DNA from 4 places in the Megasphaera sueciensis genome. Region 1 is predicted to be linked to each of the others. Evidence: riboswitches for the same ligand, from Rfam matches in the RefSeq annotation. Region 1 holds a riboswitch; each other region holds the start of a gene.

Region 1 (3,173 bases):
GTATCTGTCTTTCCCCTCGCTGCCAATTCGTTGTCTAATTGTTTTCGGATCTCTGTGGACCCGGAGGATTTACAGCCTGTGCCTCCGCATACCAGTACATCAAAAGCTCCCGGCTGTTCCTTCCTATCGCTTTTTTCCAACCGAAGGGCAACCGCAGTTTTATATACGTCTCGTATTTCCTGTAATTTTTCTGCTGTAATCATCATACGCGATCCTCTTCTCCTATAGTTTTTTCTCTAGGTACCATTCCCGTTACTATATAGCAGCACTTTTTGGGATAGGTTTCCGTATTAGTTCCACCAAAATTACAGCTGTAGCCTATTCATATTGTGCCAGCACCTTAATAATTTCCTCTTTCGTCATGCGGCCGTGCGTATCATCATTGACTTTCATAACCGGTGCCAATCCACATGCCCCCAGACAGGCAATCGTTTCCAATGTAAAGCGTAAATCTTCGGTCGTATGTCCTGCCTTAATTCCCAGTTCTTTTTCTACAGCCTTAAGAATAACCTTTCCGCCGCGTACATGACATGCCGTTCCCTGACAGACACAAATAATATTACGTCCGCGGGGCTGTAAATGAAACTGCGAGTAAAAAGTTACCACGCCGTAAATAGTAGAAATAGGGATATCCGTCTTATCTGCAATATACAGCAACGCCGGTTTTGGCAGATAATTAAACAAGCTTTGTGTGTCTTGCAGAATAGGAATCAACGTCCCTTTTTCACCTGCGTAAGTATCCAGAATTTTATCAATACTAGATTGTTTAGGAACATTTTCATCTCTATAGATTGCTTGTTTTTCTACTAAAGACATATTTTTCCACTTCCTTTGCTATTGTTTCCACATAATACAACACACTTTTATATTAATTACAATATCATATTATTTTAGAATTATCAATATTACTTTTAAGCATAAAAAAATATCGATTTGTATTTATATTTTAGTTTATAACTCACAAATTGCTAAAATAGTATAAAACATTTATTATATAAAATCTTTACAAATACACGCAAAACTGATATATTAATAAGGATAACTCTTATCAAGAGCGATGGAGGGACAGGCCCGATGAAATCCGGCAACCGCAAAAGCGGTGCTAATTCCTGCAGATATTATCTGACAGATGAGAGAACAGCACGTAGATTCGACTCTTTCATTTGTGAAAGAGTCTTTTTTGTTATATGAAGGGAAATATATTATGCCTATATTTAATGGATTTCTTCAAAAAATAGACATCGCGGAAACAAGGCGATATGCTGGTTTGCGCGCAGCTGAAAATTTTTCTGATAAAATTGTTGCAGACGCATGTACGACTGCACTAGCTATTGCCAAACCACGGGGTATTTTCCAACAATGTGGCTATGATGCCGAATCCTACCAACTCTTATGCGAAGAACCTTTTACTGTTGAAGGCTCTAAAATTCGAAAACATTTAGAAAATGCAAAAATCGCAATTATCATGGCAGTAACGATTGGCAGTGACATAGAAAAAGAAATTAACACCCTATTTTCAAAAAAAGAATATTCCAGGGGGCTTATGCTGGATGCAGCAGCCACAACCGCTACTGAAACAATTGCCGATCAGTTAAATCATTATATTGATAAAATGGCGGCAAAACAAGGCTATGAAACTACCTGGCGTTATAGTCCTGGATATGGAGATTGGCCTCTGACGCAGCAACTGAATTTAATTAAAGCTATACATGCTGATCAAATTGATATTCATATAACTTCCGGCTGCATGCTTGTACCTCAAAAATCTATTACCGCAATTATTGGTATGGCTCGTTCGGCTGCCAAAAACAGTATCCCCTCTGGTTGTTGCAATTGTTCTATGCACAATATTTGTTCTTCTAGAAAGGAATGATTGTTATATGTTTTTATTAGATGGCGCTATGGGAACCGTATTGCAGCAACAAGGTTATTTACGGCCTGGAGATTGTCCTGAATTATCAAACATAGAACATCCGCAAGCCATTGAAAATATTCATCGTAGTTACATAAAAGCTGGTAGTGATTTGATTCAAACAAATACGTTCGGAGCTAATCGCATCAAATTGAGTGAATACGGATGTGCTGATAAAGTAAAAGAAATATGCAGGGCTGCTATGTTTAATGCAAAAAAGGCCGTTGATGGGACAAATACTAAAATTTTGGGTGACATGGGACCTACCGGTAAGTTTATTACCCCTTTAGGAGACACTGATTTTGAAGACGTATACCAAGCTTACTATGAACAAGCCAGCATATTAGCTGAATCGGGTGCCGATATATTACTTATTCAAACTATTATTGATATCCAGGAAATGCGTGCAGCAATATTGGCCGTTAAAGATGCCGCTCCAAGCATCCCCATTATGTGTGAGTTTTCTTTCAGCGAAGACGGTCGAACTATTACGGGTACAACACCAGAAGCAGCTGCCGTGCTTTTGGAAAGCTTGGGTGCTTCTATTATTGGAGCAAACTGTTCTCTAGGTCCGGATAAATTAATTCCTCTTATTACCCGTATGTCCGACGTAAGTAATTTACCGCTTGTTATTCAGCCTAACGCAGGATTACCCAAACTAATTGACGGTAAAACTGTTTTTCCCCTACGCCCCAATGACATGGCCGAGTATGTTCAAGCCATGGTTAATTCTGGTGCTACATATATTGGCGGTTGCTGCGGCACATCGCCAGAACACCTAGCCGCTATGAAACAAGCTTTAGATCGTGCGGTACCCTATAAGCGAAAAACAATTACACCTCCTACAGCACTCACTTCCCGAACCAGCATTGTATACATCGGCGGTGGTCATCCTCCCGTCATTATCGGTGAACGCATTAATCCTACAGGACGAAAAGCGCTGCAAAAAGATTTACAAGAACAAAATTTTGTTCCAATTAAGACCGAAGCACTAAACCAAGTAAAAGCAGGTGCACATCTTTTGGATATCAATATGGGCGTTCCTGACGTCGACCAAGCAGCACTTATGGAAAATGTCGTTAAAGAACTCTCTATGCTGGTAGATACCCCATTAATTATTGATTCAACGAGTCCTGCGGTTTTAGAAAAAGCACTTCGTATATATCCTGGACGAACCTTAATAAACTCTGTCAATGCTGACTCCTCACAAATGTCCGCTATTTTTTCCATTGCAAAAAAATACGGCGCCGCCGTTCTTTGT
Region 2 (3,173 bases), 1.4 Mb from region 1:
CGATGTCCCCCAGACCGCCGCCGCCGATGGCGCCTGCCATGGCCGAAGCACCTATCAGATTGACGATGAGGACCGTTATATTATTAATGATCGTCGGCAAGGCTTCCGGAAGTAATACCTTGCGGATGATCTGTAAAGGAGAAGCCCCCATGGATTGTGCCGCTTCTACAAGGCCGAAATCAACATCGCGGATCGATGTTTCTACAAGACGACTCAAGAACGGGATAGCGACAATCGTCAAGGGGACGCAGGCCGCCGTTGTGCCGATAGAAGTACCGGCAATAAGACGCGTCAAAGGTATAATGGCGACCATAAGGATGATAAACGGCACCGACCGAATGATATTGACTATCGTGCCGAGAATCTGATGAATATATTTATTTTCTAAAATATGATGTTTGCTGGTTGTAACAAGGGTTATTCCCAAAGGAATACCGATAAGAGCCCCGATGAAGGTAGAAATAAATACCATAAAGGCCGTTTCCTCAATACCTTGTAATAATAACTTAATGATTTCTTGGGACATAACCTAAAACCTCACTTCCGATTGGTAATTCTTTTATATAAGCCAATGCTCTTGTCTGTGTTTCCATATCGCCCATCAGGGTTACAATAAGATACCCGAACGGTTCGTCTTGGATATAGTCAATATTGCCGTAGAGGATGCTGATATCGGCGTCAAACTTGCGTATCAGGGTAGATACGATAGGATCTTTTGTGATACAGCCCTTAAACCGCAGGCGTACGAGCATGCAGCGATTCGGTGCCGGCTGATCGGAAACACCGAGTTTGACGATCCCTTCAGGCAACTCCATATTAATCACAGAATGAACAAATTCTTTCATCGTTTCCGACTGTGGGTTCGTAAATACATCGACGACGCGGCCCGATTCTTTAATAATGCCGCCTTCAATGACAGCCACGCGGTGGCAGATCGCTTTGATAACCGCCATTTCGTGCGTAATAATGACAATGGTTAAGTTAAGCCTCTTGTTAATATCCTTTAACAGATCAAGAATAGACTTTGTCGTCTGCGGATCCAGTGCAGACGTAGCTTCGTCACAGAGCAACACATTAGGATCACTGGCGAGGGCGCGGGCGATACCGACACGCTGTTTTTGTCCGCCCGATAATTGGGCCGGATAATTATATTGCCGGTCTGTCAGTCCGACTAGTTCGAGCAGCGACCCTACTTTGCTGCGGATTTCCTCCTTGGAAGCGCCGAGAAGTTCCAGCGGAAAAGCAATATTATCATATACCGTGCGGGAAGAAAGCAAATTAAAATGCTGGAAAATCATGCCAATATGTTTTCGTTCCTGGCGCAGCTGATGTTCATTCATTTTAGTTAAATCGTCGCCATCGATAATAACCGAGCCCGATGTCGGTCTTTCCAGCATATTAATACAACGGATAAGCGTCGACTTGCCGGCGCCGCTCTTGCCGATAATGCCGAAAATTTCCCCGTCATGAATGGTAAGGGAAATCCCGTTTAACGCTTGAACCTTGGTTTTACCGCCGTAGTTCTTTGTAATGTCTTTCAAATCAATCACAATATCAACTCCTAAAACATCTTAAAAATGAGTACAAAAAAAACCGTCAACAGATGACGGCTAACTTTGCGTACAAGGTTCATCTGCCGGAACAAATCCGATGGAATTGGCACCTTCCCGTGTGGGGGTTGCCGCAGCGTCATCAGGCCATTCCCTCAGCTGCTCTGGATGAATACAATATAGTATTGTTGGTGTAAATAATACCATTGTTCCTGATAAATGTCAACAAAAAAAGTATTTTTTTATAAGCAGGAGTTTTATCTGCATTTGTTGAATATAATACATATAAAGGCTGGTATCCGCAATGTTGTATCCTGCTTATAGAATCGCGGTTACGGGCTGATGAAAGGAAGGGATTGGTATGGCAGCAATCGTTAGAGGAAAGAATATTGAAGTAACTCCGGCATTAAAAGACTATGTGTTGAAACATGAAAAAAAAGTAACTAAATATTTTGATAATGAGGTAAATCTCCAGGCGCTTCTTTCTGTTGAAAAAGAACGCCAGATTGCTGAAATCACACTGAAAGTAGACGGCGTGGTATTAAGAGGTGTGGAAGCAAATGAAGACATGTATGCGGCTATCGACCTTGTATTTGATAAAATGGTCCGGCAGATACATAAATTTAAAACAAAACTGGCTCGCCGTATGAAAGGCGGGGCCTTTAAAGATGAACTGGTTGTCGGCAAGACGGAACCGGAAGAAGTATTTGAAATTGCCCGTGTTAAAAAATTCGCTGCACGACCGATGGATGTGGAAGAAGCCATTCTGCAGATGAACCTTGTCGGGCATGATTTCTTTGTATTTCTCAATTCAGAAACAGATATGATCAATGTAGTATATAAGCGGAAACATGGAAAATACGGAATCATTGAACCGGAATATTAAATGCAGCAGCTTGAAAGTAGCGTAATACATGTGTAAAAATCCCTCACGGCGTATGTACAGACTCCCATACGCTGTGGGGGATTTTTGTCACTATGAAATTATTCTTCCGAATTGATTTTTGAAATTTTTTGTTTAAAATGAATGGCGTTGTCGAATTCTTTCTGTATCGACATATCGGCACCGCCCTCCCAGACACTGACAAGGATAATAGCCAGAAGAGAGAATATAAAACCGGGTACGATTTCATATAAGTCGAACCAAGCAAATTGTTTCCAAATCAGCACGGTGACACCGCCGATGATAATGCCTGCCAGTGCTCCGTTTTTAGTCATTCTTTTCCAGAACAAGGAGAGTAATATAGTCGGCCCAAAGGCAGCACCGAAACCGGCCCAAGCGTAGGCAACCATGGTTAAAATGTAGTTATCCGGATCCAGCGCCAAGTAAATAGCCGCGGCAGACACGACCAGTACGGTTATGCGGCTGACGTAAATCAATTCTTTTTCACTGGCATGGGTACGGATAAAAGTGTGGTAGAAATCCTTGGAAATAGCGGATGCCGTTACCAAAAGCTGGGATGACGCCGTACTCATAATAGCTGCCAATACGGCAGACCAAATGAGACCCGACAGGAATGGCGGAAAAAGCTGTTCGCTCATAATAAGAAACACTTTTTCTGAATCAGCTCCGATAAGCGGCGCTGTCAGTACGACTTTGCCGACCAGTCCGACAAATACAGC
Region 3 (3,173 bases), 260 kb from region 1:
CATGGGAAGGAAGGACATTCGGCTGATTGCTGGCCTGCGCCATTGTAAATGCAAAAGTGGTATGAAGCATAGCATCTAGTTCAGGATCCTGACGTGCCAGTGCACACAACTCCTCCCAATATTTTTTCGGCTCTTGATAAATTCTTTTTTTATCTCCATCTTCAACTGCCGCGGCTGCTTTAAGCTGTGCTTCTGCCAATGGAATCAATCGATACGGATACGGATGTGCTTCAATATCTACAATTGCTTTAGCCACTGCGCCCAAAGCGGTTCCCAATCCAGGTTTGCTGGCATGCCCCCCCGCGGAATCTTTATAAATTTCAATATTAACACAAGCTTTTTCACCTAACCCGATCCGTGCAACAAGCTTATTGTCTTTGCCACGGACAATAGAACCACCTTCGTCAAAGGTACAGCCAATCGTCACACCTTCCGTTTGCAGATTTTGGCATAATAAACGTGCACCATCCGGACCATCAGCCCGATAAATCTCTTCCCCAAATCCCAAGGAAATATATAAATCATACGGTGGACGCCAACCAGAAGCAAATACATCTTCTACCGCTTCCATCTCTGCGGCAAGCAAATGCTTGCAATCTGTTGTACCACGACCGTATACGCAGTCATCCACTAATTCTCCTGAAAAAGGATCATATGTCCACTGCGCTAAATCACCAACCTCCACCACATCTTGATGCGCCATAAGCATAAGCGGTTCTTTTACCGGATTATCTGCCTTAAAACAAAATTGCAATCCTGCTTCGCCTATTTCCGTCAATCGAAATTCACGATAAATCGTTGGATAAAATTTCTGCAGCCACTGATGCAGTTTGCCAAATTCCCGCCAATCAACTTTATTGCCATATTCATTGGATATGGTAGCGCATTGAATTATTTTTTGAAAATGCGCTGTCATTTTTTTATCTTTCGTAACCTTCATGTCATGCACCTCGAATACTTAGATTGATTTCCTTTTTATTCTACCACGCCGGAACAAGAACACCCGCAAATTCCTTGTCAATATAATCTTTTACTGCCTGTGATTGAAATGCTTTAACAAATTTTTTATAAGCCGGGTTGTCTTTATCTGCTTCGCGGGCAGCGATAATATTAACATACGGACTCGTATTATCTTCTACGGCAATACCATCTTTTTGACTGTTAAGACCGGCAGAAATAGCATAGCCTGCATTAATAACAGAGGCCGCTGTATCATCCAAGGAACGGGGAAGCTGTGCTGCTTCCAATTCAATAATACGAAGATGCTTAGGGTTATCCACAATATCTTGAACGGTTACCTTCGTTGGTTCTTTTCCCTTTGTCAGCGTTATCCATCCTTGTTTCTGCAACAGCAACAACGCCCGTCCACCGTTCGATGGATCATTAGGAATAGCAATCGTCGCTCCATCGGGTATATCTCCAACGGTTTTATATTTATGGGAGTATAACCCTAACGGAGCTAAATAGGTTTGTCCTATACTAACTAAATGTGTACCATTTTTTTCATTAAAAGCATCTAAAAAAGGTTTATGCTGAAAAGAATTTAAGTCAATATCTCCACTGGCCAATGCCTGATCTGGTGTTACATAATCGGAAAAAGTTTTTACATGCACCGTCAAGCCTTCTTTAGCTGCTTCTTTTGTTACCAAGTCCATGATTTGTTCACTGGCACCCGGTGTAACACCAACAGTAATTTCCTTTTTTTCCTGCGAAGCAGAGCTACTTTGATTTCCACATCCTGCAAACAAGCTTGCCGCAGTAAACAGCGCAAGCGCAACAAGTACAATTTTTTTACATCTCATTTTCATCTCTCCTTAATAAAATTAACAAAAAAATCTTCGTCAAAAAAGACGAAGATTAATAACGTAATCGATCATCTTTCGAAATATTTCGCTGGAATTGGCACCTTTCCTTACGGAAGGTTGCCGCAGTGTCATAGGGCCAATCCCTCAACTGCTCTGGATGATATCGTTATGAAATTGTTGTTGCTATTCTAACATGCCGCTCCTTGTGCTGTCAATACAAAATTACCGTCTCTTATTGTACTGCTTTATATACCATAGAAATGATATCGCCATAGCTTACGGTCTTAAAATCATCTGTAACAAAGGTATTAAGTTGTCCTGGTACATTCGGTTCGTGAATCCGATTGGTTAAAAGAATAATGCATAAATTATATTTAGGATCAATGACAATATCCGTTCCCGTCCACCCCGTATGCGCTATAGCCTGAGAACTAGCATAAGAACCAAACTCCCATTCCTGATTTTGTAAACAATTTACATTCCACCCCAATGCAAATCGGGTATTGCGAGGGCGCATGTAGTCATCTATAACGTGAGGACTGCAAAGTGTGTAATTGCCATATCCCCCCTTGTTAAGTATAAGCTGTGCCAAAACAGCCAAATCTTCAGCCCGTGAAAACAAACCCGCATGACCGGATACTCCTTTCATGGAGTACCATGCTTTTTCATCCTGTACCTGTCCCTGTAAAGTGCCTGTACGTATCCCGGGAAAAGTTACCATTCCCCAACGCGTATTGCCACAAGGTTCCGTAGCAGCACAATCTTCTGGCTTAAATCCTTTACACAGCGGATTAAACAATGTATGGGTCAACCCTAATGGCCGATAAATCACATTCTCCGTATATGTATCCAGTCTTTGCTTTGTAATTTTTTCTATTACCGCACAAAGAATCATATAATCCGTGTCACTATACTGTATCTTCGTCCCCGTAGGATAAGAAAGCGGAATAGTATCTAAAAGTTTTAATGTCTTATCTCTATTCAAAGAATAAAAAGCGCCTGCCTGGGGTTTATAAAAACATATTTCCGGAGAAAAACCAGCTGTATGATCCATAAGATCACAAAGGCGGATTTTCTCACGACCATCACTGGTAAACTTAGGTAAATACGTCGATACCAAATCATCAGGACGAACTTTCCCCTCTCCTGTAAGCCTCATAAAAGCAAAAATCGCAGCATATATTTTCGTATTAGAAGCAATATCAAACAGGGTATCCACAGTCATAAGTTGACGCTTTTTTTCGGGGAGCAGTTGTTTTTGATCATACATTTTTGCCCAGCCATATGCTGTTTCTTTTATAATTTTTCCATCTTTTGCCACAAGCAGAACTGCTCCGGGAAATCCTCGTTTAACATCGTTTTCTATCA
Region 4 (3,173 bases), 410 kb from region 1:
AATGCGCTCTGTTTCTGCTTCCACAGCATTTTTGCTGCCATTATATAATATATCGTTTTCTGTATTGCCAAAGCCACCGATAACGGCACGTCCACCAAAAAGTTTTTTCCCCTCTTCGAGAGAAACTTCTTCAATATGAGCCGCCCAGTTAATCGCCTTAACATCATACTCTGTATACCAGGATAAATCATTGCGGTGGCCCAAATAGCCGCAGATATGGAGAATATTATATGCGCTGGCACGATTTGCCGCCGATAAAATTTTCTTTTCCCCCGGCGTCAAAATACGTTCATACGCTTCACGATTAAGTCCCTTAATATTTTGCAAACTCAAATAAATTCCAGTAATGCCGGCTTCTTTTATAATTCGCTGAGATAAAACCGCCAAATCATCACTAATAATATCCAGTGCACGCTTTACTACTTCTTCATTTTCTTGAATAAGTGTCGTTAAACTAGTATCGCCATCCGGCAACATAAATTTTAATGTTGTTGCAGCACAAAAGACATTATAAAATAATAAAATTTCATTGCTGTAACGATTACTTAATTTTTTTGCATATGCAATCTGATCAGTAAACCATCTATCATGTTCAGGAAGAGGCTGAAGTCCTTTTAAATCATCAATAGTTTTTACTTTTGATAATACATCCTGCTGATATGTAAAAAAACCATCCGTCATAATTTTAGCAAAGTCAGGTTTTGCGGTATCTAAATATTCTTCTTCTCCAGCCAAAACAAGTTTAGCTAATTGCGGATTTTTAAAAGCATTGGCACTGTGAACAGTAGGTATCGGTAAAATATGGAACCAAAATCCAACGGGAACACGATCCACCGGTTTGTTATCAAGTGCTGCTAATACTAATTCTTTTTTTGTTTGTGACATACGAACATCTCCTTTTAATTTTAGATAAAAAAATATCGTCCCCTGTACAGAGACGATGGCCGCGATTCCACTCTGTTTACAACACATATATACTTGTGCTGTATCTCAAAACCGATAACGGCGGCACCGGACACAGCCTACTAAAATTCAGCTGTTCTGCTCTCAAAGGCATTCCCCATACTAGTCATTTTCGCAAATTTTCAGCCATTGATCTGCGTTCTCTGTAAAAAGCCTATGTATGTGTACTTGTTTTGATCATCGCATTATTAATGTATACTTTTTTTGTATATTTTATAGCTATGCTATTTCATCACCTCTCCTATTCCTCCTATTTTGTGAATGATGGATACACTGAAAACAAAACGCGGCCAAATTTAGTATTTAACACGCAAAAAAACACCATCTCCTTATACAGAGACGGTGGTCCGTGGTTCCACTCTGTTTACAGCACTCGCTGCAACTATTTCCATTAACGGCGGCAACCGGATCCGGCCTACTATTTTCGGTCGGTCTGCTCCCAAAGGCATTCCATCGCACTTATGTTTCCCGCAAGCTCTCAGCCGATGGCTCGCGTTTTCTGTAGGACATAAATATACGTGTACTTGTTTTGGTCATTGCATTTTCAATGTTTACCGATATGGTACACGTTATTCAATTGTTTGTCAAGAGAATTCTTGTTTTTTTTATTCTTGATTTTTCCTCTTGACAAATTGATTGCAATAGTGTAGTCTGATAACCACAATTACATATTCATCCAGAGCAGCTGAGGGACTGGCCCTATGACGCTGCGGCAACCTCCTTGATAGGAAGGTGCCAATTCCAGCAGGATTTCTTCCTGACCGATGATATTAGTATATACCTTTGTATTTACGTCATCCGTCGATGACGTTTTTTTTATTACATTCTTTTGTTCCCACAAGGAGATCTGCACTATGAGGTACTTAAAAAATTTGACTATCATAATGCTTCACACAACTTAATATTGTGTTATGATTTTTTATAATACAATACGACTCTTTCATCCAGAGCAGCTGAGGGACTGGCCCTATGACGCTGCGGCAACCCCCATACGGGAAGGTGCCAATTCCAGCGGATTTTATCCGGCAGATGAACACGCACCCGCTTTTTTGCGACGCCATCTGCCATGGCGTCTTTTTTATTGTCCATTTTATTAAGGAGGCATTTATTCTATGAGATTTGAAACAGATTGCATTCACGGCGGCTATCATCCCGATTCAACAGGGAGCGTAACAACTCCTATTTATTTATCCACGGCGTTCGCTCATCCCGGCGTCAAACAAAGCACCGGCTATGACTATATCCGTTCCCAAAATCCCACGCGGGAACAGTTGGAAAAAACCATGGCCTTGCTGGAACAAGGGTGTGACGCGTTAGCTTTTTCTTCCGGCATGGCCGCTATTTCCTGCGTCTTGGAACTGTTCAAGCCCGGCGACCACATCATCTATTCGGCCGACTTATATGGAGGTTCCATCCGTATTTTCAATGAGATTTCCCAGAAGAACGGCTTGTCCTTTACGGCCCTCGATACCGGCGATTTGCATGCAGTCAAAGAGGCTATCCAAAAAAACACCCGGGCGATTTACGTAGAGACACCTTCCAACCCGACGATGCAGATTACCGATATTAAATCCATTTGCGAGTTAGCCCATAAATACCATATTCTGGTCATCGTCGATAATACCTTCCTAACTCCCTATTTTCAAAAACCGCTTACCTTAGGTGCCGATATCGTCGTCCACAGCGGCACAAAATATCTGGCCGGACATAACGATGTATTAGCAGGATTTCTTGTCACCGCTCATAAAGAACAGGCCGAACGGCTGCATTTTCTCCATAAAACGATCGGCGCCTGTCTATCTCCCTTCGACTGTTGGGTCGTCAGCCGCGGTCTGAAAACATTGCCGCTGCGGATGGACCGCCATGCCGCCTCTGCACTGCGCATCGCTAAATGGCTGAGTAAGCAGCCGGCTATACGGAAAATATATTATCCCGGGATAGCTTCCTCTCCCCGCTATGAAATCAATACCAAGCAGACAACCGGCTTCGGCGGCATGATTTCCTTTGAAGTAGATACCGAAGAAACGGCTGTGAATCTTCTGCAACGGGTCAAACTGATTCTGTTTGCAGAAAGTCTGGGCGGTACGGAATCATTGATCACCTATCCGCTGCTGCAAACACACTGCGATGTTCCCAAAGAAGAATGCTTTGCCAAAGGCATCAACGAAAAATTATTGCGTCTTTCTGTCGGTTTAGAAAATGTAAACGAC

Evidence for each region. A riboswitch is a leader RNA that binds a small molecule or an ion and turns the genes downstream of it on or off. The one in region 1 is predicted to bind S-adenosylmethionine.
Region 2: another riboswitch for S-adenosylmethionine. It lies ahead of NXG62_RS02830 (methionine ABC transporter ATP-binding protein); the one in region 1 lies ahead of NXG62_RS09790 (methionine synthase).
Region 3: another riboswitch for S-adenosylmethionine. It lies ahead of NXG62_RS08575 (MetQ/NlpA family ABC transporter substrate-binding protein); the one in region 1 lies ahead of NXG62_RS09790 (methionine synthase).
Region 4: another riboswitch for S-adenosylmethionine. It lies ahead of NXG62_RS11805 (trans-sulfuration enzyme family protein); the one in region 1 lies ahead of NXG62_RS09790 (methionine synthase).

What each region holds. Positions count from the first base shown of each region.
Region 1 covers NZ_CP116939.1:2,039,877-2,043,049, reverse strand. Annotated here, with positions in the region: gene nuoF (NADH-quinone oxidoreductase subunit NuoF) at 1-206, opposite strand, end outside; gene nuoE (NADH-quinone oxidoreductase subunit NuoE) at 319-816, opposite strand; SAM riboswitch class I at 1,043-1,136, shown strand; gene NXG62_RS09790 (methionine synthase) at 1,205-1,873, shown strand; gene NXG62_RS09785 (homocysteine S-methyltransferase family protein) at 1,881-3,173, shown strand, end outside.
Region 2 covers NZ_CP116939.1:576,812-579,984, forward strand. Annotated here, with positions in the region: gene NXG62_RS02825 (methionine ABC transporter permease) at 1-526, opposite strand, end outside; gene NXG62_RS02830 (methionine ABC transporter ATP-binding protein) at 507-1,550, opposite strand; SAM riboswitch class I at 1,627-1,725, opposite strand; gene hpf (ribosome hibernation-promoting factor, HPF/YfiA family) at 1,912-2,436, shown strand; gene putP (sodium/proline symporter PutP) at 2,535-3,173, opposite strand, start outside.
Region 3 covers NZ_CP116939.1:1,784,161-1,787,333, forward strand. Annotated here, with positions in the region: gene NXG62_RS08570 (M20/M25/M40 family metallo-hydrolase) at 1-940, opposite strand, end outside; gene NXG62_RS08575 (MetQ/NlpA family ABC transporter substrate-binding protein) at 981-1,802, opposite strand; SAM riboswitch class I at 1,871-1,969, opposite strand; gene pbp4b (penicillin binding protein PBP4B) at 2,038-3,173, opposite strand, start outside.
Region 4 covers NZ_CP116939.1:2,449,826-2,452,998, reverse strand. Annotated here, with positions in the region: gene NXG62_RS11810 (uroporphyrinogen decarboxylase family protein) at 1-885, opposite strand, end outside; T-box leader at 931-1,153, opposite strand; SAM riboswitch class I at 1,633-1,734, shown strand; SAM riboswitch class I at 1,901-1,999, shown strand; gene NXG62_RS11805 (trans-sulfuration enzyme family protein) at 2,076-3,173, shown strand, end outside.